One region of the Pseudocitrobacter sp. 2023LY-00077 genome, then DNA from elsewhere that is predicted to be linked to it. Evidence: predicted binding sites of a transcription regulator. Region 1 holds the regulator's gene; the other holds the start of a gene.

Region 1 (3,422 bases):
CGATAAAAACGCTCGGTTAAACGCGGAAGATGTTCCGCCGCGATGCCAGGCCCGTTGTCCTCCACGCTAAACAGCGCACCGTGTGGCGCATGCTGCCAGCGCACGGTGATTTTCGTGCCAGCAGGCGTATGATTCACCGCGTTGTACACCAGATTCGACACCGCACTGCGCAGTTGCTCTTCATTACCCAGCACTTTCAGCGTGTCATCAATCTCAAAATGAAGTTCATGCTGACGCTGACTGAGGGTCTGCGCTTCCCGCTCGACCACCCGCAGCATCATCGGCACATCCACCTTTTCATTGAGGGCCAGGGTCGGCGCAGCTTCAATTTTCGATAGCGTCAGCAGCTGTTTCACCAGCCCTTCCATACGCTGCGTCTGTTCACGCATGGTATGCAGCGCTTTTTCGCGCGTTGCCCCTTCCAGTACCTGCTCCTGAAGCATTTCCAGATAGCCCTGCAACACCGTCAATGGCGTACGCAGCTCATGACTGACGTTGGCAAAGAAGTTGCGCCGCGCGCCTTCCAACTGGTGCATTTGCGTGACGTCGCGCGCCACCATCAGCAACTGCCGGTCGGTATAGGGCATGATACGGATTTCCAGATGACGCCCATTATTGAGCACCAGATGCAGCGGTTTAAGAAACTCGCGTTGTTTAAGATGCTGCGTAAATTCTGGATAACGCAACAAGTTAAGAATATTTTGCCCGCTGTCGTCCGGCCAGCGCAGGCCAAGCAGCTGCTGCGCCAGGCCGTTACACCAGAAGATTGCGCCCTCTTCGGTGGTCAATACCACCGCATCGGGCAGCGATTCTGCGCCGCTACGAAAGCGTTTAATCAGATTCCCCAGTTCGCGGCGGCGTTTTTTATTACGCAACTGCATCTGGTTCAGACCGTACAGCAGGGGTTCCCAGCTACCGCGCCCCGGCGGCGGCGTCATGCTGCGATCAACCCATAACCACCAGGAAAGACGTAAAAGATTCCAGAAATGCCAAATCAACAACCCGGTCACTGCCGCCAGCAGAAACCAGGGAAGATGGCCGATGAGCAGCCCTAATATCAGGGCCGGGAGACAACACAAGAAAAGCTCAAAGGCGAGTCTTTTCCATGACAGCCGTTCCAGCACGCGTCACACTCCTGTCAACATTCAGAAACGAGCCGAAAAACGGTAGCCCGTGCCGCGAACGGTTTGCACCATACGATCGTGGCCGCTGTGTTCCAGCGCTTTACGCAGGCGGCGAATATGCACATCCACCGTGCGATCTTCCACATAAACGTTAGTGCCCCAGACATGGTTCAACAGTTGCTCACGGCTATAGACGCGTTCAGGATGCGTCATAAAGAAGTGCAGCAACTTAAATTCGGTCGGGCCCATATCGAGCGGGTTTTCCCCGGTCATCACGCGATGCGAGGTGGGATCAAGGCTTAGGCCCTGCATCTCAATCACCTCTTCCACCGCCATCGGAGAGATACGGCGCATGACCGCTTTGATGCGCGCCACCAGCTCTTTAGGGGAAAACGGTTTGGTAATGTAGTCATCCGCGCCGGTTTCCAGACCGCGTACGCGATCCTCTTCTTCACCGCGCGCCGTCAGCATCATGACCGGAATATCACGGGTCAGCGCTTCACGCTTGAGATGTTTGATAAACTGTAGCCCTGAGCCGCCCGGTAGCATCCAGTCGAGCAGAATAAGATCGGGCCAGGGTTCATTGAGCTGATTCACCGCACTGTCATAATCTTCCGCCTCAATCGGCTGGAAACCATTTTGTTCCAGCACGAAACAGACCATTTCGCGGATGGGTGCTTCATCTTCAACGACCAGAATGCGTCTCGCCATTTTATGCCCTGTTTTTTTAGCCATCAGTATACATTCGGCGTCATTATGCGTCAGATTTATGACAGTTTTATGAAAAACATGACCGTAAAATGATGGCACTTTACGAAATATGACACTCGCGGAATACACCCGTCGATCCTGTTGCCGGGGAATGTATAATCCCGGCTATGCTTTTTTCCCCACAGGGACGACGATGCGAATTCTTCATACTTCAGACTGGCACTTAGGCCAGAATTTTTACAGTAAAAGCCGTGCCGCAGAACACGATGCGTTTCTGAACTGGCTACTGGAGACCGCGCAACGCGAACAGGTAGACGCCATTATTGTGGCAGGCGATATCTTTGATACCGGCTCGCCGCCAAGCTATGCGCGCGAACTCTACAACCGCTTTGTGGTGAATCTGCAACAAACCGGCTGTCATCTGGTGGTGCTTGCCGGCAATCATGACTCCGTCGCCACGCTGAATGAATCGCGCGATATTCTGTCGTTCCTGAATACTACGGTGATTGCCAGCGCCGGGCATGAACCTTTTATTCTGAATCGCCGCGACGGCACGCCTGGTGCTGTTTTCTGCCCGGTGCCGTTTCTGCGCCCGCGCGATATCGTCGTCAGCCAGGCCGGGCTTTCCGGTGCGGAAAAACAGCAGCATTTACTGGAAACCATTACTGACTACTATCAGAAACAATACCAGCAGGCCTGTACGCTGCGCGGCGATCGCCCGCTGCCGGTTATCGCCAGCGGCCACCTGACCACCGTCGGTGCCAGCAAAAGTGATGCCGTGCGTGACATCTATATTGGCACACTGGATGCCTTTCCGGCGCAAAACTTCCCGCCCGCCGATTACATCGCCCTCGGGCATATTCATCGCGCGCAGAAAATTGGCGGCAGCGAGCATATTCGCTACAGCGGCTCGCCTATCCCGCTCAGCTTCGATGAAACGGGGAAAAGTAAGAGCGTTAACCAGGTGACCTTTGTCGACGGTAAGCTCCAGGACGTCACGCCACTCGATGTCCCGGCCACGCAACCACTGGCGGTTATTAAGGGCGACTTTGACAGCATCAGCAGCCAGTTGGCGCAGTATCGCGATGCCCCGTCAGAGCCCCCGGTCTGGCTGGATATCGAAATCACCAGCGATGAGTATCTGCATGATATTCAGCGTAAAATTCAGGTCATCACCGATGATTTACCCGTTGATGTGCTGCTGGTCCGGCGCAGCCGCGAACAGCGTCAGCACATTCTGGACAACAGCCTGCGTGAAACCCTGAGCGAACTGGAAGTTGAAGAGGTTTTCCAGCGTCGGCTGGCGCTGGAAACGTTGGAAGAACCCCAGCAGGCGCGCCTGAAGGCGTTATTTGATCTCACCGTTCACTCGCTTGATGAGGAGCCGCAGCCATGAAAATCCTCAGCCTGCGCCTGAAGAACCTTAACTCGCTGAAAGGCGAGTGGAAAATCGATTTCACCGCCGAACCGTTTGCCAGCAACGGCCTGTTTGCCATCACCGGGCCGACAGGCGCGGGGAAAACCACCCTGCTGGACGCCATCTGTCTCGCGCTGTATCACGAAACGCCGCGCCTCAACACGGTATCG
Region 2 (3,422 bases), on a different contig from region 1:
ATGACGCCGCGATAAACAATTCACGTAGTTGATGAAGTTTATCGCGGATCTCGGCGGCTTCTTCAAACTCCAGATTCTGCGCATGCTGCAACATTTGCGCCTCCAGCGACTGAATTTGCTGCTGCAATGCTTTCGGCGTCAGTACCTGATCCGCTTCCACAATTTGCGCGCTGCCACGAGACTTACCGCGACCTTTGCCTTTCGTTTTCGCAAGCCCCTCACCCAGCGCCAGAATATCGACCACTTTCTTGTTCAGACCCTGCGGAACAATGCCGTGCTCTTCGTTGTAGCGCTGCTGCTTCTCGCGACGACGTTCGGTTTCACCAATAGCCTTCGCCATTGATGGCGTGATTTTATCGCCGTACAGAATCGCCTTACCGTTGATGTTACGCGCAGCACGACCGATGGTCTGGATAAGCGAACGCTCGGAACGCAGAAAGCCCTCTTTATCGGCATCCAGAATCGCAACCAACGACACTTCTGGCATATCGAGACCTTCTCGCAGCAGGTTGATGCCCACCAGCACATCGAACTCGCCAAGACGCAGATCGCGGATAATTTCCATGCGTTCGACAGTATCGATGTCCGAGTGCAGGTAGCGCACCCGCTCACCGTGCTCTTCAAGATACTCGGTGAGATCTTCCGCCATCCGCTTGGTCAACGTCGTGACCAGCACTCGCTCGTTAATGGCGGAGCGCAGGCGAATTTCTGACAGCAGATCATCGACCTGGGTCGCGACCGGACGCACTTCAATGACCGGATCAAGCAGACCAGTAGGACGCACCACCTGATCGATAACTTCGTCGCCGGATTTCTCAAGCTCGTAGTTACCCGGCGTCGCAGACACATAAATCGTTTGCGGCGCGAGGGCTTCAAATTCTTCAAACTTTAGCGGGCGGTTATCAAGGGCCGACGGCAGACGGAAACCGTACTCCACCAGCGTCTCTTTACGCGCCCGGTCGCCGCGATACATGCCGCCAATTTGCGGGATGGTCACGTGGGATTCATCGATGACCAGCAGGCCGTCCGCCGGAAGGTAGTCAAACAACGTCGGCGGCGGCTCGCCCGGCCCACGCCCAGAGAGGTAGCGCGAGTAGTTTTCAATGCCCGAGCAGTAGCCCAGTTCATTCATCATTTCGAGGTCAAACTGCGTGCGCTGACTTAACCGCTGCTCTTCGAGCAGTTTGTTGTTTTCCAGAAGCACTTTACGACGCTCAACCAGTTCGTCTTTGATCTCTTCCATTGCCTGCACGATGCGTTCACGCGGGGTGACGTAGTGCGTTTTTGGATAGACCGTAAAGCGCTGAATAGTGGCCTCAACGTGGCCCGTCAGCGGGTCAAACAGGGACAAGCGCTCGACTTCTTCATCAAACAGCTCAACGCGCAGCGCAATGTCTTCTGATTCCGCCGGGAAGATGTCGATGACTTCGCCACGTACACGGAAGGTACCGCGCTGGAATGCCTGATCGTTGCGCGCGTATTGCAGCTCGGCCAGACGGCGCAGAATGGCGCGCTGGTCGATAATCATGCCGACCGTCAGATGCAGCATCATTTTGAGGTAGAGATCTGGGTCGCCCAACCCGTAAATTGCCGACACGGAAGCCACCACGATGACATCGCGACGCTCAAGCAAGGCTTTGGTCGCCGACAAACGCATCTGTTCAATGTGTTCGTTTACCGAGGCATCTTTCTCGATAAAGGTATCTGAACTGGGAACGTATGCTTCCGGCTGATAGTAATCGTAGTAGGAGACGAAAAACTCAACGGCGTTTTCGGGGAAAAACTCTTTCATCTCACCATAAAGCTGCGCCGCCAGCGTTTTGTTTGGCGCAAGCACCATCGTCGGGCGCTGGAGATCGGCAATGACGTTGGCCACGGTGAAGGTTTTCCCCGAGCCGGTTACCCCCAATAGCGTTTGATGCGCGAGACCATCTTCCAGCCCTTCTTTCAGGCGCGCGATGGCATCAGGCTGGTCGCCAGAGGGTTGAAAGGCCGAATGTAATTTGAACGGTTTACTCATGAACAAAGCTACCTGGTGGCGGGTTGATCGGGCAGGTGATTAATTCTACTCCCCAGCGCTAAATTTGCCAACAAAAAACACTGGATATAAAAACAGTAGCGCATTATGGTATTACTGTTACGCCGTCCTGAATCCATGCGTAGCGACTGAAATTTGCGCTCTGGCAGGATAAAAAAACGCCCTGAGGAGGTTATCCCCAGAACTTTTTCTGTTTTAACATTTGTCAATATGTGTCATTAAACTTTTATGTCAGTGAGTCGCGCGCCAACCTCTGCCATTGCTTTTATTCATCTTACTGATAATAAAAGAAAAGATTGAAAAGCCGCGTTTCGCATCAATTTACTGGCAAGCCGCGTATTCTCTCGCCTTCCGCAGGTTTTCTAACTCTAATACACAAGGTTATCCACAGGAATAGTGGATAAGTGTCTGGAGCCCCTATCCCCTGTCACTCGGGCGTTTTCGCCGATCGACCCAAAAGCGGCGGGTAAAAATTTTTTATCGTTAATTTTTGATTTTTATCAGCGAAAATCATCATGTGGTTTCTGCGTGACAGCCCTCACATTTTCGTATAAATTTCGCTCAATACTCGCAGTTTTTTGCGCCAGTGCTGTGCATCACGCTCTCTCCGATTCATCCCTATTTCTTAAGTTAATTCTTAAAAATCAGCCGTTATGCTGAGGAAAACCCGTTCTGGCAAGAGAATTGCAATCTTCTTTCGTGACCCTGTCCTTTGGCTTGAGGAGAACACGATGTTGAGTTTGCATGCAGTCAATCATTTCTACGGAAACCAGCACACGCTCTGGAACATCGACCTCGAACTGGCTTCCGGCGAATGCACCTGTTTAATCGGCCTTCCAGGTACGGGGAAGACCACGCTGGTGAACTGTATTACCGGCCATCAACCCATTGAAAGCGGCAGCATGATTTGGCAACAAACCGGTTCGCCCCCCTGCGATTTAATGCCCCTTTCACCCGTGCGGCGCACCACGCTTGGGATCGGTTATGTCCCTCAGGATAAACGTATTTTTTCGCAGCTTAGCGTGGAAGAGAATTTGCTGATTGCCCTCAAGGCGGCGGGTGAAAGCAGCGGAACGGTGAGTCCGGAAATTTACGCGCTCTTCCCCTCTCTGTATGCTGTCAGACAACTTAAGGGCTCCGCACTCACGGAGGACGACCGTTATCAACTGGCTGTAGCCTGTGCAATGGTCACGCGGCCACAGCTGCTGATTCTGGATGAGCCAACACGCGGCGTGGGCCACGCATTTATCCATCGGCTGGGGGATTTGCTCCTGCGCCTGAATCGGGAGATTGGCTTGACGATATTGCTGGCGGAACAGCAGTTACCGTTTATTCAGCGCGTGGCGGACCGTTTCTGCCTGTTGCATCGCGGCAGAAACGTGGC

The links. Region 1 encodes PhoB, which activates phosphate uptake and scavenging genes when phosphate is short. Its sites were predicted from a motif close to CTGTCATAAAACTGNCNNAT; they were not measured.
Region 2: a site for PhoB is predicted at 2,251-2,270, ahead of uvrB (excinuclease ABC subunit UvrB). Genes of this name have one in related genera too.

Annotation. Positions count from the first base shown of each region.
Region 1 is NZ_JBSPEI010000006.1:95,955-99,376, reverse strand. It holds gene phoR (phosphate regulon sensor histidine kinase PhoR) at 1-1,124, opposite strand, end outside; gene phoB (phosphate response regulator transcription factor PhoB) at 1,146-1,835, opposite strand; gene sbcD (exonuclease subunit SbcD) at 2,029-3,231, shown strand; gene sbcC (exonuclease subunit SbcC) at 3,228-3,422, shown strand, end outside.
Region 2 is NZ_JBSPEI010000007.1:243,810-247,231, reverse strand. It holds gene uvrB (excinuclease ABC subunit UvrB) at 1-2,020, opposite strand, end outside; gene ACWWFX_RS11665 (ABC transporter ATP-binding protein) at 2,770-3,422, shown strand, end outside.